Regions from separate parts of the Saccharothrix sp. NPDC042600 genome, predicted to be linked through region 2. Evidence: riboswitches for the same ligand, from Rfam matches in the RefSeq annotation. Region 2 holds a riboswitch; each other region holds the start of a gene.
The links. Region 2 has a riboswitch for cobalamin ahead of cobN (cobaltochelatase subunit CobN). Riboswitches for the same ligand answer to the same signal wherever they lie in the genome.
Positions count from the first base shown of each region.

Region 1: it holds a riboswitch for cobalamin, as region 2 does, so the genes downstream of both, AB0A74_RS17515 (CbtB-domain containing protein) here and cobN (cobaltochelatase subunit CobN) in region 2, are expected to answer to the same signal.
Region 3: it holds a riboswitch for cobalamin, as region 2 does, so the genes downstream of both, AB0A74_RS14115 (magnesium chelatase subunit D family protein) here and cobN (cobaltochelatase subunit CobN) in region 2, are expected to answer to the same signal.

Region 1 covers NZ_JBEZBW010000024.1:31,399-40,699, forward strand. The annotation lists gene AB0A74_RS17495 (PAC2 family protein) at 1-556, opposite strand, end outside; gene metH (methionine synthase) at 672-4,211, shown strand; gene AB0A74_RS17505 (HAD family phosphatase) at 4,237-4,902, shown strand; gene AB0A74_RS17510 (CbtA family protein) at 4,957-5,709, opposite strand; gene AB0A74_RS17515 (CbtB-domain containing protein) at 5,721-5,906, opposite strand; cobalamin riboswitch at 5,937-6,121, opposite strand; gene AB0A74_RS17520 ((2Fe-2S)-binding protein) at 6,430-7,092, opposite strand; gene AB0A74_RS17525 (LysE family transporter) at 7,112-7,720, shown strand; gene AB0A74_RS17530 (GNAT family N-acetyltransferase) at 7,750-8,931, opposite strand; gene AB0A74_RS17535 (N-acetyltransferase) at 9,045-9,301, shown strand, end outside.
Region 2 covers NZ_JBEZBW010000012.1:91,923-101,223, reverse strand. The annotation lists gene cbiE (precorrin-6y C5,15-methyltransferase (decarboxylating) subunit CbiE) at 1-163, shown strand, start outside; gene cobM (precorrin-4 C(11)-methyltransferase) at 160-903, shown strand; gene AB0A74_RS11580 (cobalt-precorrin-5B (C(1))-methyltransferase) at 900-1,946, opposite strand; gene AB0A74_RS11575 (cobalt-precorrin-6A reductase) at 1,973-2,692, shown strand; gene AB0A74_RS11570 (precorrin-2 C(20)-methyltransferase) at 2,667-4,250, opposite strand; gene AB0A74_RS11565 (precorrin-8X methylmutase) at 4,247-4,873, opposite strand; gene AB0A74_RS11560 (hypothetical protein) at 4,870-5,877, opposite strand; cobalamin riboswitch at 5,884-6,020, shown strand; gene cobN (cobaltochelatase subunit CobN) at 6,054-9,301, shown strand, end outside.
Region 3 covers NZ_JBEZBW010000016.1:93,571-102,871, reverse strand. The annotation lists gene AB0A74_RS14125 (cobyrinate a,c-diamide synthase) at 1-1,233, opposite strand, end outside; gene cobO (cob(I)yrinic acid a,c-diamide adenosyltransferase) at 1,230-1,844, opposite strand; gene AB0A74_RS14115 (magnesium chelatase subunit D family protein) at 1,856-3,982, opposite strand; cobalamin riboswitch at 4,021-4,152, opposite strand; gene AB0A74_RS14110 (TetR/AcrR family transcriptional regulator) at 4,122-4,724, opposite strand; gene AB0A74_RS14105 (zinc-binding dehydrogenase) at 4,821-5,726, shown strand; gene AB0A74_RS14100 (cytochrome P450) at 5,646-7,007, opposite strand; gene AB0A74_RS14095 (8-amino-7-oxononanoate synthase) at 7,044-8,234, shown strand; gene AB0A74_RS14090 (GNAT family N-acetyltransferase) at 8,188-8,640, opposite strand; gene AB0A74_RS14085 (serine protease) at 8,661-9,301, opposite strand, start outside.

The sequences.
Region 1 (9,301 bases), on a different contig from region 2:
TGGGCGACGGCGGCTGGGAGACGTAGTGCGGCACCGCCGCCCAGAACGAGATCGCCGGCACGCCCGCCTGCACGCACAGGTCCTGGAAGACGCCGACGATCCCGGTCGGGCCCTCGTACCGCGACCGCTCCAGCCCGTACTTGGCCGCCGCGGCGGCGTCGTAGGCGGTGCCGGTCACGGGCACCGGGCGGGTGTGCGGGGTGTCCATGAGCAGCGCGCCGAGGGTCACCACGGTGGTGATGCCCAGGTCCTCGATGTGGCCCAGCAGTTCGCCGGCGAACTTCCGCCACCGCATGTTCGGCTCGATGCCGTGCACCAGCACCACGTCGGTGGACGACCCCGGCGGGCGGCACACCGTCAGCCGGGTGGTCGGGAATTCAACCCTTCGGGTGACACCGTCCACCATGCGGACCGTGGGCCTCGTCACCTGGAAGTCGTAGTAGTCGTCCGGATCGATCTCCGCGAGCGGTTGCGCGTCCCAGGTCAGTTGGAGGTGCTCGATCGCCGTGCTGGCAGCGTCTCCAGCGTCGTTCCACCCCTCGAACGCCGCCACCATGATCGGGTTGGTGAGCGGTTTCGTGGGGTCGAAGGGGGTCTTGGCGGCCTGGTCCGGATCGGTCACCGGGTCAGCCTACGACCACCGGCGCGCACCCACGCCGTAGGCTTGGCCCATGCCCGATCGTGTCTCGTCGCCTTTCCTGGACGCCTTGGCCGACCGCGTGGTCGTGGCGGACGGCGCGATGGGCACGATGCTCCAGGCCGTCGACCTCACCCTGGACGACTTCGCAGGTCACGACGGGTGCAACGAGATCTTGAACGTGACCCGGCCGGACGTCGTGCGGCAGGTCCACCGGGGCTACCTGGAGGCCGGCGCGGACGCGGTGGAGACCAACACGTTCGGCGCGAACCTGGCCAACCTCGCCGAGTACGGCATCCAGGACCGGATCTTCGAACTGTCCCGCGCGGGCGCGCGGTTGGCCCGCGAGGCGGCCGACGAGTTCGCCGAACCCGGCCGGCCGCGGTTCGTCCTGGGCTCGGTCGGCCCCGGCACCAAGCTGCCCACCCTCGGCCACGCCCCGTTCGCCACGCTGCGTGACGCCTACGTCGAGCAGGTGCGGGGACTGCTGGCCGGCGGCACCGACGTGGTGATCGTCGAGACGTCCCAGGACCTGCTCCAGACCAAGGCCGCGATCATCGGCGCGAAACGGGCGATGGCCGCCGAGGGCGTCACCGTCCCGATCATCGCGCAGGTCACCGTCGAGACCACCGGCACGATGCTGCTCGGCTCCGAGATCGGCGCGGCCCTCACCGCCCTGGAACCGCTGGGCATCGACCTGATCGGCCTGAACTGCGCCACCGGCCCGGCCGAGATGAGCGAGCACCTGCGGCAGCTGGCCAAGCACGCCCGCGTCCCGCTGTCGGTGATGCCCAACGCCGGCCTGCCCGAACTCGGCCCGCGCGGCGCGGTGTACCCGTTGACGCCCGAGGAGTTGGCCGCCGCGCTGTCCGGGTTCGTGACCGAGTTCGGCGTGCGGCTGGTCGGCGGCTGCTGCGGCACCACCACCGAGCACGTCCGCCAGGTCGTGGCCGCCGTGCGCGACCTGGGTCCCGCCGCGCGCCGCCCGCGTCCCGAGCCGGGCGTGTCGTCGCTGTACCAGGCGGTGCCGTTCCGCCAGGACGCCTCCGTGCTGATGATCGGCGAGCGCACCAACGCCAACGGGTCCAAGGCGTTCCGCGAGGCCATGCTGGCCGACCGGTTCGAAGACTGCGTCGAGATCGCCCGCGACCAGACCCGCGACGGCGCCCACCTGCTCGACCTGAACGTCGACTACGTGGGCCGCGACGGCGCGGCGGACATGCGCGCGCTGGCCTCCCGCCTGGCCACGGCCTCGACGTTGCCGATCATGCTCGACTCGACCGAACCCGAGGTGCTCCAGGCCGGCCTGGAGTGCCTGGGCGGGCGGTGCGCGGTCAACTCCGTCAACTACGAGGACGGCGACGGCCCGGACTCCCGGTTCCAGCGCATCATGCGGCTGGTCGCCGAGCACGGCGCGGCGGTCGTCGGGCTGTGCATCGACGAGGAGGGCCAGGCCCGCACCGCCGAGTGGAAGGTGCGCGTCGCGGTCCGGCTCATCGAGGAGCTGACCCGCGACTGGGGCGTGCGGACCAGCGACATCATCATCGACTGCCTGACCTTCCCCATCTCCACCGGCCAGGAGGAGGTGCGTCGGGACGGCCTGGAGACCATCAACGCGATCCGCGAGCTCAAGCGCCGCTACCCGGACGTGCAGACCACGCTGGGCATCTCGAACGTGTCCTTCGGCCTGAACCCGGCCGCGCGGCAGGTGCTGAACTCGGTGTTCCTGCACGAGTGCGTGCAGGCCGGGCTGGACACGGCGATCGTGCACGCCTCCAAGATCGTGCCGATGGCGCGCATCCCCGACGAGCAGCGCGCGGTGGCGCTGGACCTGGTCTACGACCGCAGGCGTGCGGGCTACGACCCGTTGCAGCGGCTCATGGAGCTGTTCGAGGGCGTCAGCACGTCCTCGTCCAAGGCGTCGCGGGCCGAGGAACTGGCCGCGCTGCCGCTGTTCGCGCGGCTGGAGCGGCGCATCGTCGACGGCGAGCGCAACGGCCTGGAAGCCGACCTCGACGCCGCGCTGCGCGAGCGCCCGGCGTTGCAGATCATCAACGACACCCTGTTGTCGGGCATGAAGACCGTGGGCGAGCTGTTCGGCTCGGGGCAGATGCAGTTGCCGTTCGTCTTGCAGTCCGCCGAGGTCATGAAGGCGGCCGTGGCCCACCTCGAACCGCACATGGAGCGCTCGGACGACGGCGGCAAGGGCCGGATCGTGCTGGCCACGGTCAAGGGCGACGTGCACGACATCGGCAAGAACCTGGTGGACATCATCCTGTCCAACAACGGCTACGAGGTCGTGAACATCGGCATCAAGCAGCCGATCAACGCGATCCTGGAGGCCGCCGAGGAGCACCGCGCCGACGCCATCGGCATGTCCGGCCTGCTGGTCAAGTCCACGGTGGTCATGAAGGAGAACCTGGAGGAGATGAACTCGCGCGGTGTCGCCGCGCGGTGGCCGGTCCTGCTCGGCGGCGCGGCCCTGACCAGGGCCTACGTCGAGAACGACCTGACCGAGACGTACCTGGGCGAGGTCCGCTACGCGCGTGACGCGTTCGAGGGCCTGCGGCTGATGGACGCGATCATGGCCGCCAAGCGCGGCGAGGCCCCGCCGGTGGACCCGGAGGCGGAGCGGAAGGCCGCGGAGCGCAAGGCCCGGCGCGAGCGGTCGCTGCGCATCGCCGCCGAACGCAAGGCCGCCGCGCCCGAGGAGCCGCCGCCGTCCGGGCGGTCGGACGTGGCGGTGGACGTGCCGATCCCGACGCCGCCGTTCTGGGGCACGCGGGTGGTCAAGGGCGTGCCGGTCGCGGAGTACTCGGCGATGCTGGACGAGCGGGCCACGTTCATGGGGCAGTGGGGCCTGCGCGGCGCGCGCGGCGGCGGCCCCACCTACGAGGAACTGGTGGAGACCGAGGGCCGGCCGCGCCTGCGCTACTGGCTGGACCGGCTGGCCACCGAGGGCGTGCTGGCGCACGCGGCCGTCGTCTACGGCTACTTCCCGTGCGTGTCGGAGGGCGACGACGTGGTGGTGCTGACCGAGCCGTCGCTCGACGCCCCGGAACGCACCCGGTTCACGTTCCCGCGCCAGAAGCGCGACCGGCGGCTGTGCCTGGCCGACTTCTGGCGGCCCCGGTCGGCGGGCGAGGTGGACGTGATCGCGTTCCACCTGGTCACGATGGGTCAGCCGATCGCCGACTACGCGGGCGAGTTGTTCGCCAAGGACTCCTACCGCGAGTACCTGGAGGTGCACGGCCTGGGCGTCCAGCTGACCGAGGCGCTGGCCGAGTACTGGCACCGCCGCATCCGCGAGGAGCTGCGCTGGCCCGACGGCGGGTCGGTCGCGGCGGAGGACCCGGCGGACGTGGAGGAGTTCTTCAAGCTCGGCTACCGCGGCGCCCGCTACTCGCTGGGCTACGGCGCGTGCCCGAACATGGAGGACCGGGTCAAGGTCGTGGACCTGCTGGAACCGGGGCGGATCGGGGTCGAGCTGTCCGAGGAGCTGCAACTGCACCCGGAGCAGTCGACCGACGCGTTCGTGGCGCACCACCCCGAGGCGAAGTACTTCAACGCGTGAAGGCGTACCTGTGGAGAGGGGCGGCATGACCGTCGAGGCCGTGCTGTGGGACATGGACGGCACCCTGCTGGACTCGGAGAAGCTGTGGGACGTCCCGCTCTACGAGTTCGCCGAGAAGCTGGGCGGGTCGTTGTCGTTGGCCACCCGGCAGGCGATGGTCGGGTCCAACGTGCCGACGACCATGGCGTTGCTGTTCGCCGAGGTCGGCGTGGTGCCGACGCCGGAGGAGACGGCCGACGGCGCGGCGTGGATCCTGCGGCGCACCGAGGAGCTGTTCCGGGCCGGTCTGCCGTGGCGGCCGGGCGCCCAGGACGCTTTGCGCGCGGTGCGTGCTTCCGGCGTGCCGATGGCGCTGGTGACGTCCACGGAACGCGGCTTGACCGAGGTCGCGCTGGACACGATCGGCCGCGAGCTGTTCGACGTGACCGTGTGCGGCGACGAGGTGGAGGGCCGCAACAAGCCCTTGCCCGACCCGTACCTGAAGGCAGCACGCATGCTCGGTGTAGACGCTGGGCGTTGCGTGGCGATCGAGGACTCGCCGACCGGTGTCGCTTCCGCCGTGGCGGCGGGCTGCACGGTCCTGGTCGTGCCGTGCGACGTGCCCGTGCCGGCGGGGGAGCGGCGGGTCTTCCGTGACTCCCTGGTGGGCGTGGACCTGGATGTGCTGGCCTCGTTGCCGGGCCGGGTCTGACCGTTCCGACTCCGGGCGGGCGCGGCATCCCGCGCCCGCCCGGAACCGTCGCGCTCAGGCCGCCAGGGCCGGGGACTTGGCCGTGGCCCCGCGGACCGACGGGTCGATCAGCAGGCCGAACACCACGCCCAGGCCCAGCCACAGCGTGGCCGTCTCCGCCAGTGACGCGAGGCGGAAGTCCCACAGGACGTCGCTGGGCATGTCCGCCGGGATCGCGTCCGGCGGCGCGGGGAAGGCCAGCAGCACCACCACGACGCCGGCGATCGCCGCCAGGGCGACCACCGTCGAGCGGACCGGGGTGGCCAGGTGGGTCAGGCGGGACGCCAGGAAGCTCGCCCCGTAGACCACCGCCAGGCCGGCCGCGATGACGCCCAGGTAGAGCACCGTCCGGTAGTCCACCGTGTCCGGGTTGCCCACCGCCGGCGGGTTGGCCGGGTACTTCACCGCGGGCAACAGGGCCGCCGCGCCGAACGCCGCCGCGGCCAGGGTGACGCTCCGGGTGAACGGCGGGCGGTGGACGAACCAGCGGCGCGCGCCCGCGTAGGCGGTGGCGAACAGCGCGCCGACCGCCAAGCCGACGATCACCGCGGCCAGCACGCCGCCGACCATCTGGGTGCCACGGCCGAACAGCTCACCGTGGTCGTGTCCCGCTTCCGCCGCGGGTTCCGCGGCGGCACGCGCCTCCTCGACGGCCAACGCCGCCCGGATGGGCACCTCCACGACGACGAGCCCGACGAGTCCCGCCAGGAGTCCGGCGATGCCGCCCGCGCCGATCCCGCGCAGCAGCACGCCCTTGTACGTGGTCATCGGTCGGGCGCCTAGTGGCACGGGACGCCGAGCGCGTGGCGCCCGTCGTGGAAGAACTCGTGCAGCGACTCGGCGGCGTGGCCGAGCGCGATGCCGTTCTCCTGGAGGACGAGCCAGGTCACCATCAGCGCGACCAGCGCGACGGCGTAGGCCCACCGGGGGATGGGAAGGGGAAGGTGGTGCGCGGGGCTCGTCATGACGGCCTCCTCCATACCTCGTGGAAGGTCAACAACAACTCGTGCCGCAGCCGGTCTCCTGACTCCCGGATCGACACCGTCCCCGCGTCTTCCCAGCCGCACCGTGCGACCAGTGACGTTCTCGGCGGGTTGGCTCCCCGGTCACAGTGGCGAGGACCGCGCCGGATTCCCACCGGCTTCCCGTCCACTGCGGCGCTGGAACCGTAAAGGTCCACTCCGCCCCGGCACAACCGACCAGACGAGTTGTCATTCACCTCACGTCCGCAACGCGCGGTGCGCCACAGCGGCTAGACCCGGCGCTCGGGAAGACGACAACGGACCGCTCGCGGCTTGGGGCGGGCGGAAGGGGCGCTGGTCGGGCGGCGCTGGTCGGCCGGGTGAGTTGGCAGTTCGCGGGTGGGCCGCTTGCGCCCGGTGAGCCGCGCGCGCCGGGTGGGCCGCGTTCGCCGGGTGGGCCGCGTTCGCCGAGTGGGCCGCCCACACCACAGCCCGCCGCGCGCCGGGTGGGCCGCGTGCGTCGCGCTCAGCGGGTGGGGAGGGGGCAGTCGCCGCAGGTGCCGCCGCCGTCCAGGCGGTAGTACAGGCAGCAGCTTCGGCGGCGGAAGGCCACCTCGCCCGGGAACGGGATGAAGTCGCCCGTGCCCTTGAGCGGTGGTTCGGAGAGCAGGTGTTCGCCTACCGCCACGCAGTGTTCCGCCGGTGCTGTGCCGCTGCGGGCGACCGTCTTCAGCGCGCCGGCGATCGAGGAGGCCGCGTTGCCCCACAGCAGTCCGCGTGCCACCGGCACGATCGCCCGCACCGCCTCGACCACCGGTTCCAGCGACTCCGCGATGCCCAAGCCCGGGTCGGCTCGATCGATCCGCACCCGCAGCCCGTCCGGGCCGTAGTGCCACCACAGGTTGCCGGGGCGGATGTCGGGCGCGACTCCCTCGACGGCGTGGGCGGCGGCGGTCGGGCAGAGCAGGCGCGCGGTGTAGCTCAGGAAGAACAGCGAGGCCGCTACCCGCCGCTCGCCCGTCCGGTAGCGCTCGGCGATGGCGTCGAGGGTGCGGGGGAGCGCGGGGCCGTCGAGCAGGTCCGCGCCGGGGAGCCAGTCGTCACCGGGACGGCCCAGGTCCAGGGCGAAGAACGGGCTGAGACCGCGGACCTGGCGCAGGGTGGAGAGCACGGCGGCGTAGTCGGACACGTGTCCTAGTCTGCCGCCCGTGGACGCACTGGGGCTCGGACTCACCTTCGGCTTGGCGGCGAGCATCAGCCCCGGTCCGTTGTTGGTGCTGGTCGTGACGTCGGCGCTGCGGTCGGGATGGCGGGCGGGCGCGTTGGCGGCCTGCGCGCCCCTGCTCTCGGACGCGGTGGTGGTCGGCGTGACCGTCCTCGTGCTGGACCGCCTCCCGGCGCGGGCGTTGGGCGTGCTCGGGGTCGTGGGCGCGGTGTTCGTGGTGTGGAGCGGGGTGCGGACGGTGCGCGAGGCCCGGACCGCCACCCTCGACGCTTCCGGCGAGGCCGGCGGTGACGCCCTGCGCCGGGCCGTGCTGGTGAACCTCCTCAGCCCGCACCCGTGGGTCGCCTGGGCCACCGCCCTCGGACCGCTGACGATCACCACGTGGCGGGCGTCGGCGGGCGCGGCGGTGGCCCTGCTGGTCGGCTTCTACCTGATGCTGATCGGCGGCAAGGCGGTCATCGCGGTCCTGGTCGCGCGCGGCCGTCGCCGGTTGGGCGACACCGGTTACCGGCGCGCCCTGACCTGCGCGGGCGTGCTGCTCGCGTTGGCGGGCGTGGCGTTGGGCGTCGAGTTCGCCGGCTACGGCACCTGACCGGCCCCGGTCAGGGGACCGCGTGCCGGTCAGGGCATGTAGAACGTCATGAGGTCGGAGCGGACCGGCGGGAACAGGGTCTGCATCAGGTCCGCGTTCGGGCCCGGGTAGACGTCCGGCTGGCGTGCGGTCAGGCCGCGCAACCCGTGCGGGCCGAACAGCAGCGACGCCAGCATGTCCGGCGCGACGCCGCACCCGCCCGCCGCACCCGGCGCCTGCATGGTGCCGCCCGCGACCACCGCGCCCACCTCGCCCGCCCGGTACGGCAGGCGCACGTGGGAGCGGTAGAACGACACCACCGCCTCGCCCTCCGCGTCGGCGAACGACGACTTGGCCAGCCGCCGCCCGAACACCGGACGCAGGTGGTCCAGCAACGCCACCGGGTCGGGAACGCGCACGTAGTACGAGTTCGCCTCCTCCGGCGCGGGGCCCAGGAACGGTTCCAGCGCCTCGCCCGCGACCGTGCCCGGACGCTCGTTCGCCGTCGTCGCACCGGTGTGCGCCAACAGCGCGTGCACCGCGCCCGCCTCGGTCGCCGCGACCTCGGCCAGGCGCACGCCCTCGTCCGGCGGCGTCGAGCGGCCGGTGCCGACCGGCACGCCGTCCCGTTCCACCAGCCACTGCGTGCTGCCGTCCCGCGCGATCAGCCACCGCCACAGGCCGGGCGAGTGCGGCATCGACAGGTCCGCCCGCGCCTGCTCGGCCTCCTGGAGCCGGTGCAGGGTCGGGATGTCGTCGAACGTCGCCTCGCGCACGGTGTAGCCGTCGGCGGACGCCGTGCCCACCACGGGCCGGACCGGCGCGATGGGGATCGCGTACGTGTACCCGAACAGCCGGTAGAAGTACGGGATGCCCAGCATCACCTGCACGAGCTGCCCACGCGCGGCGGACCGCTCGTGCGCCCAGCCCATGAGCGCCCGCACCAGGCCGCGCCCCTCGTAGTCGCGGTCGGTGGCGACCAGTTCCACCTGCCCCGCCGGGATCTCGACGCCGTCGAGGAACAGCGTCTCGTCCAGCAGGGTCGCGGTGGAGACCACCCGGTCACCGTCCACGACGACCGCGCACGCCTCCCACCCGGCGTCCGGGTCCTCGACCACCAGCCGGTGGTCGACGGCGTCCTCGGGTTCGCCGCGTTCGGCCAGCAAGGCGCCGATCTGGTCGAGGTCCCGCGGTTCGGCGGTGCGCAGCACCAGCCCGTCGGACAACGTCATCCGCGCAGTGTCGAGCCTCACCTCCCTTCCCAGCCACTGGTTTTCCGGCCGCCGTTCCTCCTGCCGGCGAACCGGTTTGGCGCACGACCTCCCGCTGATCGACAATCCCGCCCATGTCCTGGCTGCCGTCCGACTTCGTCCACCCCACCCGCGTCGAGCTGGGCACGGGCCACCACCTGCGCCCGATCCGGGAGTCCGACGCGGACCGGGACTACCCGGCGGTCATGGGCTCGCGAGAACGTCTCTGGTCCCTCTTCGGCGAGCAGTGGGGCTGGCCGCCGGCCACCATGACCCCCGAGGCGAACCGCCTCGACCTCGCCCGGCACGAGCGCGAGGCCGAAGCCCACGAGTCGTTCAACTACGCCCTGTT
Region 2 (9,301 bases):
CGTCACCGTGGAGTCCGAGGCCGTGCTCGCCCGCTGGCACGGCGAGCTGGGCGGCTCGCTCACCCGGCTGTCGGTCAGCCGGGACACCCGCGTCGGCGGTTTCACCGGCTGGCGCCCGCACATGCCCGTGACCACGTGGGCCGTGACGAAGGAGAACGCGTGACCGTCCACTTCATCGGCGCCGGACCGGGCGCGGCGGACCTGCTGACCCTGCGCGCGGCGCGGCTGCTGGAGTCGTCCCCCGTGTGCCTGTACGCGGGGGCGTTGGTGCCGGTCGAGGTGCTGTCGCACTGCCCGCCGGACGCGCGCCTGGTGGACACCGCGAACCTCGACCTGGACCAGATCACCGCCGAGCTGTCCGCCGCGCACGCCGCGGGGCACGACGTGGCGCGCCTGCACTCCGGCGACCCGTCGGTGTACTCGGCGATGGCCGAGCAGATGCGCCGCCTCGACGCCCTGGGCATCCCCTACGACGTCACCCCCGGCGTCCCGGCCTTCGCGGCGGCGGCCGCCACCCTCAAGCGCGAGCTGACCGTGCCGGGCGTGGGCCAGACCGTGATCCTGACCCGGACTTCCGCGCGGGCCACGCCCATGCCGCCGGGGGAGGACCTGGCCACGCTGGGCCGGTCCCGCGCCACGCTGGTGCTGCACCTGGCCGTGCAGCGGGTGGACGAGGTGGTGGCCGAGCTGCTGCCGTCCTACGGCCCGGACTGCCCGGCGGCCGTCGTCGCCTACGCCAGCCGTGACGACGAGGTCGTGCTGCGCGGCACCCTGTCCACGATCGGCGCGCTGGTCCACGAGGCCGGCATCAAGCGCACCGCGGTGATCATCGTCGGGGACGTGCTGGCCGCCGAGGGCTTCACCGACAGCCACCTGTACTCCGTGGACCGATGCCGGAGCTAGGCGCGGCCGACGATCGTGCCCCCGCGGTCGATGACGATCACGTCGACCGCGACCGGCGCGCCCTTCAGGACGTCCTCGGCGGTGCGCTGGGCCCGTTGGGCGACCAGGTCGCCGAACGGGACGCCGGCCTCCTGGCACAGGTGCAGCGCGCCCAGGGCGGTGTTGGCCGTGCGGACCCGCTCGGCCAAGTCCGGGTCGTCGACGAGGGACGCCAGGAAGTCGTGGTTGACCTGCGAACGGCCCGAGTGCAGGTCGAGGTGGCCGTCCGCGAGCTTGGACAGCTTGCCGATGCCGCCCGCGATGGTCAGCCGCGGCACGGGGTGGCGCTTGAGGTACTTCAGCACCGCGCCCGCGAAGTCGCCCATGTCGAGCAGGGCGTCCTCGGGCAGCCCGTGCACGGCGGCGGCGACCTTCTCCGACGTGCTGCCGGTGCACCCGGCGACGTGGGTGTACCCGGCGGCGCGGGCCACGTCGATGCCGCGCCGGATGCTGTCGATCCACGCCGAGCACGAGTACGGCACGACGATGCCCGTGGTGCCCAGGATGGACAGCCCGCCGAGGATGCCCAGGCGCGGGTTCCAGGTCTTCTTGGCCAGCTCCTCGCCGTGCTCGACGGAGATCTCCACCACGACGTCCCCGGTGCCGCCGTGCGCGCGGGCGACGCGTTCGACGTGCTCGCGCATCATCTGCCGGGGCACGGGGTTGATGGCCGGCTCGCCGACCGGCAGCGGCAGGCCGGGCTTGGTGACCGTGCCGACGCCCGGCCCGGCCTCGAACGTGACGCCCGTGCCGGGCGCGCCGTGGCGGACCGTCGAGCGGATGAGCGCGCCGTGGGTGACGTCCGGGTCGTCGCCGGCGTCCTTCACGACGGCGGCGGACGCGTGGTCGGCCGCGAGTTCCTCCCGGGCCAGCGCGAAGGCCGGGGTCTGGCCCTTGGGCAGCAGGATCTCCACCGGGTCGGGGAACTCGCCGGTGAGCAGCGCCGTGTAGGCGGCGGTGGTGGCGGCCGTGGCGCAGGCCCCGGTCGTCCACCCGTAGCGCAGGTTCACGGGGTCAGGATGCAACAGCCATGAGAACGGTGTTGGTGCTGGGTGGCACCGCCGAGGGCCGCGCCCTCGCCGGTGCGCTGGTGGGCGGCGTTCGGGTGGTGTCGTCGCTGGCCGGGCGGGTGAGCGCGCCCCGGTTGCCGGTCGGCGAGGTGCGGATCGGGGGGTTCGGCGGGGTGGCCGGGCTGGTCGGGTACCTGCGGGCCGAGGGGGTGTCGGCGGTCGTGGACGCCACGCACCCGTTCGCCGGGGGGATCACCGCCAACGCCGCCGAGGCGTGCCGGGTGGCCGGGGTGCCGTTGCTGGTGTTGCGCCGACCCGGGTGGGAGGCGGTCGCCGGGGACGACTGGACCCGGGTGGACTCGCTGGCCGAGGCGGCGGCGGCGGTGGGGGAGCGCCGGGCGTTCATCACCACCGGGCGGCAGGGGCTCGCGGCGTTCCGCGGCGGGGTCGCTCGGACGGTGGACCCGCCCGAGCCGCCCGTTCCCGGCGTGACCGTCCTGCTCGACCGCGGCCCGTACACCGTGGCCGGCGAGGTGGCCCTGATGCGGGAACACCGCATCGAGGTGCTCGTGACCAAGGACAGCGGCGGCCCGATGACCGCCGCGAAGCTCACCGCGGCCCGGGAGCTGGGCATCCCCGTCATCGTGGTCCGGCGACCGCCCCTGCCCGACGGGGTCGAGGTGGTCGGGACGGTCGCCGAAGCCGTCGAGTGGGTCAGCCGGGGTAGCGGCGCGGGGTGAACACGGTCCCCCGGGCCGACACGCGAGTCTGCGACGAGCCGACCAGCAGCAGGCACCGCATGTCCACGGTGGCCGGGTCGAGGTCGGCCAGGCGGACCACCCGGACCTCCTCCTCCGGCCCGCCGACGTCGCGGCCCACCACGACCGGCGTGTCCGGCGAGCGGTGCTCCAGCAGCAGGTCGCGGGCGCGTTCGACCTGCCACGTGCGGCTGCGCGAGGCCGGGTTGTAGATCGCCAGCACCAGGTCGGCGGCTGCCGCCGCGGCCAGGCGGGACGCGATGACGTCCCACGGCTTGAGGCGGTCGGACAGGGAGACCACGGCGTAGTCGTGGCCCAGCGGGGCCCCGGCGCGGCTGGCGACGGCGTGCGCGGCGGTCATGCCGGGCAGCACCCGGACCGGCACGTCGGCGAACTGCTCCTCCGCCGCCACCTCCAGCACGGCGCTGGCCATCGCGAACACCCCGGGGTCACCGGAGGACACCACGGCCACCCGCCGGCCCCGCTTGGCCAGGTCCAACGCGAACGCCGCCCGCTCGGACTCGACCTTGTTGTCCGAGGCGTGCTTGCGCTGGCGGGGGCCGGCGGACACGCGGTTGAGGTAGGTGACGTACCCGACCAGGTCATCGGCCGACGCGAGGGCCTGACGCGCTTCGGGGGTGAGCCACTCGGGGCCCGCCGGCCCCAAACCCACCACGACCACCTCGCCCCGCACCGAGCCGCCGCCCGCCGAGCCGCCGCCCGCCGAGCCGCCGGCCGCCGAGCCGTCCGCCGCGGAGCCGCCGTCCGCCGCCGAGCCGTCCGCCGCCGAGCCGTCCGCAGCGGCGCTGCTCTCGGCATGGTCGGCCGGTGCGGGGGCTTTGCTCGGCAGGAGGGCCAGCGAGAAGTACGGCACCCCGTCCGCGTCCACTTCGGACAGTGGCGCGGTGCGCTGCTTGCCGGTCGTCGCCCGTTCGACGTACCAGGCCTCGGCCAGCCGCCCCGACCGCTCCAACGCCTCCCGCACCCGCGGGAACGTCCGCCCCAGCTTCATGATCGCCACCGGGTCGCCGGTCGCCAGGTGCGCCGCCAACGCGTCCGCGGGCAGCGTCCCCGGCAGCACGGTCAGCACCTCGTCCCGCTCCACCAACGGCTTCCCGATCACCGCCGCCCCGGCCGACACCGACGTCACCCCGGGCACGACCTCCGCCGGGTACCGGTGCGCCAACCGCTTGTGCAGGTGCATGTACGAGCCGTAGAAGAACGGGTCGCCCGCCGCCAGCACCACAACGGTCCGCCCCGCGTCCAGGTGCGCCGCCAACCGCGCCGCGCACTCCTCGTAGAACGCGTCGATCTCGCCCTGGTAGTCGTCGGTGTCCTCGGTCGTGACCGGGTACACCAGCTGCTCCTCGATCTGACCCTCGCGCAGGTAGCGGGCGGCGATGTTCCGGGCCACGCTGCGGCCGTGCCGCGCGCTGTGGAACACCACCACGTCGGCCTCGCCGATCAGCCGCGCCGCCTTGACGGTCACCAGCTCCGGGTCGCCCGGCCCCACTCCGACCCCGTACAGCCTGCCCGTCATTCTTCCTCGCTCGCGATCGCGTTGACGGCCGCCGCGGTCATGGCGCTGCCGCCCCGACGCCCGCGCACGACCAGGTACTCCAGGCCAAGGTCGTTGGCCGCCAACGCGTCCTTCGACTCCGCCGCGCCGATGAACCCGACCGGCACGCCCAGCACGGCGGCGGGCCTCGGCGCGCCCGCGGCCACCATGTCCAGCAGGTGGAACAACGCCGTCGGCGCGTTGCCGATGGCCACCACCGCGCCCTCCAGGCGCTCACCCCACAGCTCCAGCGCCGCCGCGCTGCGCGTGTTGCCCATCTTCGCGGCCAACTCCGGCACCCGCGGGTCGGACAACGTGCACAGCACCTCGTTGTCCGTGGGCAACCGCTTGCGCGTCACGCCCGCCGCCACCATCTGCGCGTCGCACAGGATCGGCGCGCCCGCCAACAGCGCCGCCCGCGCGGCAGCCACCACACCGGGGGAGTAGGCGATGTCCCCGACCAGGTCGACCATGCCGCAGGCGTGGATCATCCGCACCGCGACCCGCGCCACGTCCGCCGGCAGCCCGGCCAGGTCCGCCTCGGCGCGGATGGTCGCGAACGACTGGCGGTAGATCTCCGCGCCGTCCTTGATGTAGCTGGTCACCTGATCTCCTCGTACCCGTCGCCGGTCGCGACGTACTCCACCACGTCCCCCGCCGGCCGTCCGCACCGCCGCGCGCAGCCCGACCAGTGCACCCGGCCCGCGTGCGGCGTGCCGATCCACGCCGTGACGTCCGCCCGCACGTCCGACAGCGACTTCGCGCACCCCGGCCGCCCGGTGCACGCGCTCACCCCGTGCCACGGCGAGTCCGGCGAGGTGAACAGCCCCGTGGTGTCCGTCCCGACCGGCACCACCAGGCTGCGCCAGGGCGTGATCCGCACCGGCACGCCGGCCGGCAGCCGCGCGTCCAACCGACCCAGCGGCACACCCGCCACGACGACGTCGCCGTGCACCCCGGGTGCGACCGGAGTCACAGTCGGGACAAGCCTTTCGGCGACCGGCTCGCCCAGGGCGTCCGTGATCTTCCGCACACCGGAGTCCACTTCGGACAGCCGCCAGGCGCTGCCGCGGATCTCCCGGAACAGCCGGGAAGCCGCCACCACGGCCGCCACTGGATCGGTCACGCGCAGCCCGGAATCGGTTCCGGCCAGGAACAACGCGTCACCCACCAGGCCGATGTCACCGCCCAGCCCGCTCACGCCTGCACCCACCGTGACCAGGAACCGCCCCGGCAGGTCGGCCAGCTCCGGCACCGCGCACAGCGCGCGGTCGATCTCGTCGACCAACCCCTGGTTGTCCTCCAGCGGCGCGGCGATGATGTTGCGCATCCGCTCGTGGGTCCGCGAGGGCAGGAGGCCGATGTCGGCCAGGAGCGCTCCCAGGACGTGTTCGGCACCCGGTCGCAAGCCCCTGATCTGCACGTTCGCCCGCGAGGTCAGTTCCAGCGACCCGTCGCCCAGCTCCAGCGCGGCCCCGCGCAGGGCGTCGAACTGAGCCGCCGACAGGGTCCCGCCGGGCACCCGGACGCGCGCCAGACCGCCGTCGGCCGCCTGGTGCACGTCGACGGCGCCGGGGCACGCGTCGGGTCGTTCACGCTCCTGGGGCATGGGCTGGATGCTAACGCCCGTTAGGGTTGTCCCCGAACGGCGAAGCAACAGGAGGAAGCCGGTGCGAGTCCGGCGCGGTCCCGCCACTGTGACCGGGTGCGAGCCCGGGAGTCAGGAACTCCGCCCGCCGTCCCCTACGACCTGGGGCGAGGACCCCCGAGGGATGGAGCCCGCACGTGATCCTGCTGCTGTCGACCTCCGACACCGACCTGCTGTCCGCTCGCGCGAGCGGCGCGGACTACCGGCTGGGCAACCCCGCCCGGCTCACCGTGGACGACCTGCCCGCCCTGGTCGAGGGCGTGGACCTGGTGGTCGTGCGCATCCTCGGCGGTCGCCGGATGTGGGAGGAGGGCCTGGACTGGCTGCTGGCCGGCCCGCGCCCGGTCGTGGTGCTCGGCGGTGAGCAGAACCCGGACGCGCCGCTGATGGAGCTGTCCACCGTGCCCGGTGGGGTGTGCGCGGAGGCGCACGCGTACCTGGCGCACGGCGGTCCGGCGAACCTGGCCGAGCTGTTCAAGTTCCTGAGTGACACGGTCCTGCTGACCGGCTACGGCTTCACCCCGCCCGTCGCCGCGCCCTCCTGGGGCGTGCTGGAGCGGCCTGCGGCCCCCGCTTCGATTGTCCCACCGGGGTCTGACAATTCGGCGGTTCCGTCGGGGTCCGACAATTCGGCGGAGTCCGACAGCGGGGATCGGCGTCCGGTGGTGGCGGTGTTGTACTACCGGGCGCACCACGTGGCCGGGAACACCGCGTTCGTGCACGTCCTGTGCGACGCGATCGAGGCCAAGGGCGGCCGGGCGCTGCCGATCTACTGCGCGTCCCTGCGCACCGCCGAGCCCGAGCTGCTCGCCGAACTCGGCAAGGCCGACGCGCTGGTGGTGACCGTGCTCGCGGCCGGCGGCACCAAGCCCGCCACCGCCTCCGCCGGTGGCGACGACGACGCGTGGGACGTGGGCGCGCTGGCGGCGCTGGACATCCCGATCCTGCAAGGCCTGTGCCTGACCTCCAGTCGCGCCGCGTGGGACGAGAACGACGACGGGCTGTCCCCTTTGGACACCGCCACGCAGGTCGCCATCCCCGAGTTCGACGGCCGGATCATCACCGTCCCCTTCTCCTTCAAGGAGATCGACGAGGACGGCCTGACCGTCTACGTGGCCGACCCCGAGCGCGCGCTGCGCGTGGCGGGCATCGCCGTGCGGCACGGCAGGCTGCGGCACATCCCCAACGCCGACAAGAAGATCGTCGTCATGCTGGCGGCCTACCCGACCAAGCACTCCCGCATCGGCAACGCGGTCGGCCTGGACACCCCGGCCAGCGTCGTGCGGCTGCTCAAGGCGTTGCGCGACAACGGCTACGACATCGGCGACGACCTGCCCGGCGTCGACGACCTCGACGGCGACGCCCTGATCCACGCCCTCATCGCCGCCGGCGGTCAGGACGCGGACTGGCTCACCGAGGAGCAGCTCCAGGGCAACCCGGTGCGCATCAAGGCCTCCGCCTACCGCGAGTGGTTCGCCACCCTCCCGGAGGACACCCGGCAGGAGATCGAACAGCACTGGGGCGCGGCGCCCGGCGAGCTGTTCGTGGACCGGTCCCGGGACCAGGACGGCGAGATCGTGCTGGCCGCCCTGCGGTCGGGCAACGTCGTGGTCATGGTCCAGCCGCCGCGCGGCTTCGGCGAGAACCCGATCGCCATCTACCACGACCCGGACCTGCCGCCGAGCCACCACTACCTGGGCGCGTACCGGTGGCTGGAGTCGGAGTTCGGCGCGGACGCCGTCGTGCACGTCGGCAAGCACGGCAACCTGGAGTGGCTGCCCGGCAAGGCGGTCGGCCTGTCCGCCGGCTGCGGCCCGGACGCCGCGCTGGGCGACCTGCCGCTGGTCTACCCGTTCCTGGTCAACGACCCGGGCGAGGGCACCCAGGCCAAGCGCCGCGTGCACGCCACCCTGGTCGACCACCTGGTCCCGCCGATGGCCCGCGCCGACAGCTACGGCGACATCGCCCGGCTGGAGCAGCTGCTGGACGAGCACGGCAACATCGCCGCGATGGACCCGGCGAAGCTGCCCGCCATCCGCGCCCAGATCTGGACGCTGATCCAGGCCGCGAAGCTCGACCACGACCTGGGCATCGAGGACCGGCCGCACGACGCCGAGTTCGACGAGCTGATCCTCCACGTGGACGGCTGGCTGTGCGAGGTCAAGGACGTCCAGATCCGCGACGGCCTGCACGTGCTGGGCGAGCCGCCGACCGGCGAGACCCGGGTCAACCTGGTGCTCGCGATCCTGCAGGCCAAGCAGATGTGGGCCGGTCAGGTCGCCGCCCTCCCCGGCCTGCGCGAGGCCCTGGGTCTCAAGGACTCCACCCGCACCTCGGTGGACGCCGTCGAGGCCGAGGCCCGCGCGCTGGTGCAGGCGATGGAGGACGCCGACTGGGACCCGGCCGTCGCGCGGACGTTGACCGACAACGAGGACGTGGCGCGCATCCTGGAGTTCGGCGCGCTGGAGGTCGTGCCGCGGTTGGCGCGCACCACCGACGAGATGGCCAACACGCTGCACGCGCTCAACGGCGGGTACGTCCCGGCCGGGCCGAGCGGGTCCCCGCTGCGCGGCCTGGTGAACGTGCTGCCGACCGGCCGCAACTTCTACTCCGTGGACCCCAAGGCGGTGCCGTCCAAGCTGGCCTGGGAGACCGGGCACGCCATGGCGGAGTCCCTGCTGGAGCGCTACCGCGCCGACCACGACGGGCAGTGGCCGCCGTCCGTGGGCCTGTCGGTGTGGGGCACCAGCGCGATGCGCACGGCCGGTGACGACATCGCGGAGGTCCTCGCCCTGATGGGCGTCCGCCCGGTGTGGGACGACCAGTCCCGGCGCGTCACGGGCCTGGAACCGATCCCGCTGGACGAGTTGGGCCGCCCGCGCATCGACGTGACGGTCCGCATCTCGGGCTTCTTCCGCGACGCGTTCCCGCACGTGGTGGCCCTGCTGGACGACGCCGTGCAACTCGTCGCCGCACTGGACGAGCCCGCCGAGGACAACTACGTCCGGGCGCACGCCCAAGCGGCCGAGTCCGAGCACGGCGACCGCCGCCGCGCCACGCTGCGCATCTTCGGCTCCAGGCCGGGCGCGTACGGCGCGGGCCTGCTGCCGCTGATCGACAGCCGCAACTGGCGCGACGACGCCGACCTCGCCGAGGTGTACGCGGTGTGGGGCGGGTACGCCTACGGCCGCGAGTTGGACGGCGTCGAGGCGCGCACCGACATGGAGAGCGCGTACAAGCGGATCGCGGTGGCCGCCAAGAACATCGACACCCGCGAGCACGACATCGCCGACTCCGACGACTACTTCCAGTACCACGGCGGCATGGTCGCCACCGTCCGGGCGCTGACCGGCAAGGCCCCCGCCGCCTACGTCGGCGACAGCAC
Region 3 (9,301 bases), on a different contig from region 2:
GAGGTCGTGACCTCGCCACTGCCAGGCCGGTTTCGCGCCCGCCGGCACGCTCAACGTCGTCCGGTGGAACTCGTGCCCGGTGATCCGCGTGCCCGCGCGCGCCAGCACGGAGTCGTGGGGCGCGACGGCGTCCCGGTAGCCCAGGGTGAGCCGGGGCGTCATCGAGCCGTCCGCGTCCAGGACCCCGCACATCGGCACGCCGTCCAGCGACTTCGCCAGGTACAGCAGCCCGCCGCACTCCGCGTGCACGGGCGCGCCGGACCGGGCCAACGCCACCACGGCCGCCCGCAGGCCGGCGTTGGCCGACAGCTCGGCGGCGTGCTGCTCCGGGAACCCGCCGGGCAGCACCAGCCCCGACGTCCCCTCCGGCAGGTCTTCGTCCCGCAACGGGTCCACGGTCACCACGTCCGCGCCGGCCGCCCGCAGCAGCTCGACGTGCTCGGCGTACCCGAACGTGAACGCCGCCCCGCCCGCGACCGCCACGACGGGCGCGCCGGACACGGCCGCGACCTCCTCCGCCGGGTCCCACGCGGGCACCGCCAGCGCGGGCACCCCGGCCGCCAGCCGCCGCACCGCGGCCAGGTCCACGTGGGCCGCGACCGCCTCGGCCACGGCGTCCACGGCCTCGACCGCGGCCGACCCGTGCTCGGCGGCGGTGACCAGGCCCAGGTGGCGGGACGGCAGCGCGAACCGGTCGTCCCGGGGCAGCACGCCCAGCACCTCCAGCCCGACCTCGGCGCACGCGCCGCGCAGCACGTGCTCGTGCCGGGCGGACCCGACCTGGTTGAGCACCACCCCGCCCAGCCGCACGGTCGGGTCGTACCCCCGGAACCCGTGCAGCAGGGCGGCCAGGCTGCGGCTCTGGCCGCGCGCGTCCACCACGAACAGCACCGGCGCGGACAGCAGCTTGGCCACGTGGGCGGTGGAGCCGACGCCCTCGGTGTCCACCCGCCCGTCGAACAGGCCCATCACGCCCTCGACCACGGCGATGTCGCAGCCGCGCGACCCGTGGGCGAACAGCGACGCCACGCGGTGCTCGCCGACCATCACCGGGTCGAGGTTGCGGCCCGGTCGGCCGGTGGCCAGGCCGTGGTAGCCGGGGTCGATGTAGTCCGGCCCGACCTTGAAGGGGGCCACCCGGTCCCCCGCGCGGCGCAGCGCCGCCATCAGGCCGGTGGCCACGGTGGTCTTGCCGCTGCCCGACCCGGGCGCGGCGACCACCAGGCGGTTCACCACTCGATCCCCTTCTGGCCCTTCTGCCCCGCGTCCATCGGGTGCTTGACCTTGGTCATCTCCACCACCAGGTCGGCGGCGTCGACCAGGGCCTGCGGCGCGTACCGGCCGGTGATGACCACGTGCTGGTGGCCGGGCCGCTCGCGCAGCGCCGTGACCACCTCGTCCACGTCGATCCAGCCCCAGTGCAGCGGGTAGGTGAACTCGTCGAGCACGTAGAGGCCGTGCTGCTCGGTCGAGAGCCTCCGGGCGATCTCCCGCCAGCCCTCGCGCGCGGCGGCGGCGTGGTCCTCCTCGGTGCCCTGCTTGCGCGACCAGGACCAGCCCTCGCCCATCTTGTGCCACTCGACGGGCCCGCCCTCGCCGGTCTGCTCGTGCAACCGGCCCAGGGCGCGGAAGGCGTTCTCCTCGCCGACCTTCCACTTGGCCGACTTCACGAACTGGAAGACGCCGATCGACCAGCCCTGGTTCCACCCGCGCAGCGCGAGGCCGAAGGCGGCGGTGGACTTGCCCTTCATCTCCCCCGTGTGGAGGACGACCAGCGGTCGGTTGCGCCGCTGCCTGGTGGTGAGCCCGTCGGTGGGCACGACGGACGGCTGTCCCTGGGGCACTGCGGGCTCCTTTACGCGGCGCGTGCGGCGCGCACGACGCCGGCGACCTGGTCGGCGGACAGTTCTTCGAGGCGCAGGCACACCGCGTCCAGCGCCTGGGCGACGCGGGCGGCCAAGCCCAGCCGGACGTGGCCGGACTCGCAGTCCACGACCACGGCCGCCACCTCGTCGGCGGCCAGCAGGCCGGCGGCGCGCAGGGCGTCGCGCATCGGGTCGCCGCCGGTGCCCGTGGCGGTGGCGCGGCCGTCGGTGAGCAGGACCAGCAGCGGGCGGCGGCGCGGGTCGCGGACCCGTTCGGTCTGGAGCACCTTGCGCGCCCTCAGGAGCCCGTCCGCGAGGGGCGTCCGGCCGCCCGTGCGGAGCTGCCGCAGGCGGGCGGCGGCGGCGTCCACGGAGTTCGTCGGCGGGAGCGCGGTCTCGGCGCCGTTCCCGCGGAAGGTGATCACACCGACCTTGTCCCGCCGCTGGTAGGCGTCGCGCAGCAGCGAGATCACCGCGCCGCTGACCGCCGACATCCGCTGCCGGGCGGCCATCGAGCCGGACGCGTCGACCACGAACAGCACCAGGTTGCCCTCCTTGCCCTCGCGGACCGCCCGCCGCAGGTCGGCGCCGCGCAGCACCAGCCCGGGACCGCTGCGCCCGCGCGCGGCCTGGTGCGGCGCCGCCGCGCCCAGCGTGCCGACCAGGTGCAGCCCGCTGCCGTCCACAGTGGACGAACGGACGACCCGCCCGGTGCGAGCCCGTGCCCGCGACCTCTTGCCCGGCGCGCCTTCACCCACGCCCGGGACCTGGAGCAACCGCGTGCGGAACGACGGCGCCGGCGCGTGCGTGCGCTCGGCACCGGCACCGCGGCCGTCGGCGGCGGGCTGCTCGGGCGACGGGCCGCTCGCGTCGTCGGCCAGGTCGGGCGTGTCGCCGGGCAGACCACCGCCGTCCGGACCGTCGGGGTCGGGATCGGGGTCGGGTTCCGGTTCGGCGGCGTGCTCGGCACCCTGCTTCATCGCGTCTTCGAGCTGCTCTTCTTCGAGGCCGGGCTCGTCGAACGGGTCGCGGCGCTTGCGGTGCGGCAGCGCGAGCCGGACGGCGGCCTCGACGTCGGCCTCGGCGACCTCGTCCGCACCCCGCCAGGCGGCGTGGGCGACGGCGGTGCGCGCGACGACCAGGTCGGCCCGCATGCCGTCCACCTCGAAGGCCGCGCACACGGCGGCGATCCGGCGCAGCTCGGCGTCGGGCAGCACGACGGTGGACAGGCGGTCGCGGGCGGTGACGATCCGGGCGGCCAGCTCGGCGTCCTGCTCGGCCCACCGCGCGGCGAACCCGACCGGGTCGGCCTCGTACGCGAGGCGGCGGCGGATGACCTCGGTGCGGGTCGCGACGTCCCGGGCGGCCTTGACGGTGACGGTGAGGCCGAAGCGGTCCAGCAGCTGCGGGCGGAGTTCGCCCTCCTCGGGGTTCATCGTGCCGACCAGGAGGAAGGAGGCCGCGTGCGAGACGGAGACCCCTTCGCGCTCGACGTGGGCGCGGCCCATCGCGGCGGCGTCGAGCAGCAGGTCCACCAGGTGGTCGTGCAGGAGGTTGACCTCGTCCACGTAGAGAACGCCCCGGTGCGCGGCGGCGAGCAGCCCCGGCTGGTACGCGCGGACGCCCTCGGTCAACGCGCGTTCGAGGTCGAGGGACCCGATCAACCGGTCCTCGGTGGCCCCGACCGGGAGTTCGACCAACCGCGCCGGCCGCCGCTCGACACCACCGACACCACCGACCGCGCCGCCCGCGCCGACCGCGCCGCCCGAGACGCCCGGGACGCCCGAGACGCCCGGGACGCCCGAGACGCCCGGGACGCCCGGGACGCCCGAATTGTCGGTGGCGCGTGAGACGATCGAGACGGGGGCCGGAGGCCGCCCGTGCGGGCCGTCGGGGCACTCGGTCTCCACCGCCGGGTCGCACGCGAAGCGGCAGCCCGGCACCACGTCCAACTCCGGCAGCAGCGCCGCCAGCGCCCGGACCACGGTCGACTTCGCGGTCCCCTTCTCACCCCGCACCAGCACACCGCCGATCCCGGGGTGCACGGCGTTCAACAGCAGGGCCAAGCGGAGGTCGTCATGTCCGACGACGGCGGAAAAGGGGAAACGCGCGCCCATGCGGCGGTGTCCTTCCTCGGGTGTCCACGCCCGTGTCCGGTCGAGTGGTTCCGGGGGCCGAGTTCCTGACTCCCGGCGGAACTCCCCCGGTCACAGTGGCGGGACCGTGCCGGATTCGCACCGGCTTCCTCGCGCACCCCTACAGCGGAGGCATCGTCGCATCCCGGCCGGCGCCGACCAAGTCCCCGGTCAGCACGGCCCGCGCGAGCGCGATCACACCCAGCCGCACCTGCCCCACCGGCAGACCGACCCGGTGGACCAGGTGGTGGAGGTGTTCCCCGCGCAGGTTGGCCAGCAGCGCGTGCGCCAGGAAATCCGCGTCCTCGTACGGCCTGACCTGCGCGATCAACGCCGACAACCGGGCGTGCGTGAGGTCGAGGTTGGCGTCGCACCCGCTGCCCCGCGCCGACACCCGCTCCAACGCCCGGACCACCGGCAGGTTCGCCACCACGTGGTCGAACAGGGTGGCCACGAACGTGATCACCCTCTCGTCCGGCGGCCGGTCGGTGGCCGTCACGAGCACTTCGGACTCGGCCTTCCACGCTTCGGCGCTCTCCGCCACGACGGCCTGGATCAACCCCTCGCGGTCGCCGAACCGGCGGAACACCGTCCCCTTGCCGACGCCCGCCGCGACCGCCACGTCCTCCATGTTCACCTCGTCGAGCCCGCGTTCCCCGATCAGCCGCGACGCGGCGGCGAGGATCGCGGCCCGGTTGCGCGCGGCGTCGCGGCGTTCGGCCACGGGCACCTCCCACGACTTGACAGAACCGGACCGGCAGTCCGTATCGTAGCGAACAGCAAAGCGGACCGCCGGTCCGCTTCATCGAGGGGACGGCAGATGCGAGCGGTGCGGTTCAACGAGTTCGGCCCGGCGGACGTCCTGCGGGTCGTGGAGGTGCCCGACCCGGTGCCCGGCCCCGGCGAGGAACTCGTCCGCGTCACGGCGATCGGCGTGAACTACGGCGAGACGGTGATCCGCTCGGGCAAGGGCCGCAAGCTCTTCCCCTGGTACCCGGCGGCCCTCGACCCCACCGGTCAGCTCGGCAGCGAGGTCGTCGGCGTCACCGCGGACGGCCGCCGGATCATCGGCGTCCCGGCCGGTGACGGCTACGCCGAGCTGGCCGCCGTGCGCGACGGCGTCGAGGTGCCCGACCACGTCTCCGACCACGAGGCCCTCGCCCTGCTGCTCCAGGGCTCGACGGCGGTCCAGGCCGTCGAACGGGCCCGCGTCGCGCCGGGCGACCGGGTGCTGGTCGAGGCGGCCGGCGGCGGCGTCGGCGGTCTCCTGGTGCAGCTCGCCGCCCGCGCCGGGGCCACCGTGGTCGCCGCCGCGAGCAGCGCGGAGAAGCTGGCGCACGCCCGCGAGCTGGGCGCGCACGAGACCGTCGACTACAGCGCCGCGGGTTGGGCCGAGCGGGTCGGCGAGGTGGACGTGGTGTTCTCCTCCGTCGGCGGCCCGACCGCCCGGCAGTCGTTCGACCTGCTCCGCCCCGGCGCCGGCCGGCTGGTGGTGTTCGGCTTCGCCAGTGGCGAGCCGCTGGACGTGACCGCGTCGGACGTCTTCGCCAAGGGCGTCGCGCTGATCGGCCTGGGCAACCCGCTCACGCCGGACAACGTGCGCAAGGTGTTCGGGCTGGGCTTGCGGACGACCCTGGGCGAGGCGCTACCGCTGGCCGAGGCCGCCCGCGCCCACGAGGCCCTGGAGTCCCGCGCCACCACCGGCAAGCTGATCCTCGTCCCCTAGCTCGACGCGCACGCTCAGCGGCGCCCGGAACGACAGCAGCCCGAGCATCGGCGGCGGCTCCGCCGAGGCCAGGCGCAGGCGGGGGAACCGCGCGAAGGTCTCCCGCAGCACCACCTCCGCCTCCAGCCGGGCCAGGCCCGCGCCCAGGCAGAAGTGCCGGCCGAACCCGAACGCGAGGTGCTTGCGCGCGTTCGGCCGGGCCGGGCACAGCCGCTCCGGCTCGTCGAACACCTCCGGGTCGGACCCGGTGCCCGCGAGCATCAGCAGCAGCTGCGCGCCCTTCGGCACGGCCACGCCGGAGAGCGTCACGTCCCGCGCCGCCACCCGCCGCCACGTGTTGACCGGCGGGTCGCGGCGCAGCACCTCCTCGACGCACCGCTCAGCCATGCCGGGCTCGCCCAGCCGGTCCCAGAGGTCGCCGTGCCGCAGCACCGCGTCGAACACCGCGCACAGCAGCTGGGTCGTGGTCTCCTGGCCCGCGATCAGCAGGAAGTAGCAGAGCCCGGCGGCGTCGCGCACCGGCACCCCCGCGCGGCGCAGCGCGGCGAACAGGTCGTCGCCGGCGGGGTCGGCGGCCTTGATCCGCGCGGTGAGCCACTGGTGGAACTCGGCGGCGGGGCCGGCCAGCTCGTGCTGGCGCTCGACGGTCACGTCACCCCAGAACAGCTCCAGCGACGCCGTGCTCCACGCCTTGAGCTTGTCGACATCCACGTCCCGGATGCCCATGACCTCCAGCAGCACGATCGCCGGCAGGTCCCGCGCCAACGCGGGGTGCAGATCAACGGTTCCGCTCAATCCGCGAGGTCGCGTCGGTAGGCCGCGCCTGGTTTCGTGGCGATCACGCTTTTCGATCGACGCGAAACCAGGCGCGGCCTGCCGACTTTCCGGCGACCGAGCCGCCGTCTGCGGAGCAGCGGCAATCAAGCACCGCAAACGTTCGCGCGCCAGTTCGGCGATCCGGGGACGCATGGCGGCGACCCGCGAAGGTGTGAGGAAAGCGGCGACCAGCCTCCGCAGGCCCGTGTGCGTGTCGGTGCCGTTGTTGGCCAGGGTCGGCGGCAGGGAGAAGCCCGATCGGGCGAGGGTCCGCAGCACCGGCGACGGGATCGGCGTCACGGCCGTCAGCGCGTTGTCCGGGTGGAAGGTCCCCGGGTCCGCCAGCACCGCCTTGACGTCGGCGTACCGGCTGACCAGCCACAACCCGGTCCGCTCGTCGCGGTGGACCGGCGCGTCCACGCGCAGCGACCGCAGGTCGTCCCGCCCGAGCTGGAAGAGGTCCACGCGGGGACGGTAACCGTCGGATGCGACACTGCCGGCGTGAGTGTGAGCACAGGGGTGTCCGCGCCGGAGTCGGTGTTCGACTGGATCGACACGCGTGCCGAGGCGCGCGCGAAGGCGGGCCTGGCCCGTCGGGTGCGCCCGCGCCCGGCCGACTCGACCGACCTCGACCTCGCGTCCAACGACTACCTGGGCCTGGCCCGGGACAAGCGGGTCGCGGGCGCCGCCGCGGCGGCCTCGCTGCGCTGGGGCGCGGGCTCCACCGGCTCCCGCCTGGTCACCGGCTCCACCGAGCTGCACACCGAGCTGGAGTACGAGCTGGCCAACTTCTGCGGCACCCAGTCCGCGCTGGTGTTCTCCTCCGGCTACGCGGCCAACCTGGGCGTGCTCACCGCCCTGTCCGGCCCCGGCACGGCCATCGTCGCCGACCAGCACATCCACGCCTCGCTGATCGACGGGACCCGGCTGTCCAAGGCGGACGTCGTCGTCGCGGGCCACTGCGACGTGCCGAAGGTCGCGCACGCCCTGGCCACCCGCGGCAAGCGGCGCGCGCTGGTGGTGACCGACTCGGTCTTCTCCGTCGACGGCGACCTGGCCCCGCTGGCCGAGCTGGCCGCGACCTGCCGGGAGCACGGGTCGGCACTGGTCGTGGACGACGCGCACGGCCTGGGGGTGGTCGGCGACGGCGGGCGGGGCGCGGTGCACGCGGCCGGCCTGGCGAAAGCACCCGATGTGGTGACGACGGTGACGCTGTCCAAGTCGCTCGGCGCCATGGGCGGCGCGGTGCTCGGGCCCAGCCGGGTGATCAAGCACCTGGTGGACACCGCGCGCACGTTCATCTTCGACACCGGTCTGGCGCCCAGCAGCGCCGCCGCCGCCCTGGCCGCGCTGAAGGTGCTGCGCGAGGAGCCGGACCGGCCCGCGCGCGCCCTGGACGTGGCGCAGGACCTGGCGTTCCGCTTGAAGGACAAGGGGTTCCGGGTCAGCTCGCCGACCGCCGCCGTGGTGTCGGTGCAGGCGCCGTCGCCGGAGGCGGCCGTCGCGTGGGCCGAGGGGTGCCGGGCGCAGGGCGTCCTGGTCGGCTGCTTCCGGCCGCCGTCGGTGCCCGACCAGGTCTCGCGCATCCGGCTGACCGCCCGCGCCGACCTCACCGAGGCCGACGTCGAGCGCGCGGTGCGGGTGATCAGCGAGACCGGCGCATCCGCAGGTGCGGTATCCCGTCCTCGATGAACTCCGCGCCCTCGGGCCGGAACCCGAACGAGGCGTAGAAGTCGGCGACGTAGGTCTGGGCGTCCAGCACGCACTCGGTGGTCCCGACCTCGACCAGCGCCGCCTCCACCAGCCGCCGGCTGAACCCGAGGCCGCGCGCGGCGCGGGCCGTGCAGACCCGGCCGATGCGGTAGGTGCCGCCCGGCTCCTCCAGCAGCCTCAGGTAGGCCTGCGGCACGCCGTCGACCTCCAGCCAGAAGTGCCGGGTGGCGGGTTCGAGGTCACGACCGTCGAGGTCGGCGTACACGCAGTTCTGCTCGACCACGAACACGTCGTTGCGCAGCTTGAGCAGGTGGTAGACCTCCGCCGCGGTCAGGTCGGCGGACCACTTGCGGCGCAGGGTGGCCGGGAACGGTTGCGAACGCACCCCGGATTGGTACCACAGTCTCAGATCCGGTCGAGGTACCGGCTCACCCTGGTGTAGGCGCCGGGCAGCCCGGCCCGCGCGCACCCCTTGCCGTAGGAGACGATCCCGACCAGCGCGCCGCGCACGGTCATCGGCCCGCCGGAGTCGCCCTCGCAGGCGTCCTTGCCGCCCTCGGGGTAGCCGGCGCACAGCATCGTGTCGGCCCGGAAGCCCTCCAACGCCCTCGCGCACGTCTGGTCGCTCAGCACCGGCAGGTCCACCTCGCGCAGCGTGGCGCTGGGCGGGGCCAACTCGGCGGTGCGGCCCCACCCGTACACGGTGGCCACGTCGCCCGGCCCGGCCTCGCCCAGCGGGACCGGCCGGTACGGCAGCCGCTGGACCAGGGTGAGCGTGGCGATGTCGTCGCCCTGGGCCGCGGTCTCGAAGTCCGGGTGCCGCCACACCGAGGCCACCCGCACCTCCCGCCCCTCGGAGCCGTCCAGGTCGCGCCGGCCCGCGACCACCCGCAGGTCGCCCACCAGCCGCTCCCGGGTGCCCAGGGCCGACCGCTCGACCGTGCAGTGCGCGGCGGTGAGCACCTTGTCCGGCGCGATCAACGCGCCCCCGCAGAAGAACTGCCCGTACCGGTCGTACAGCGCGACCACCCACGGCTGGTCGGCGG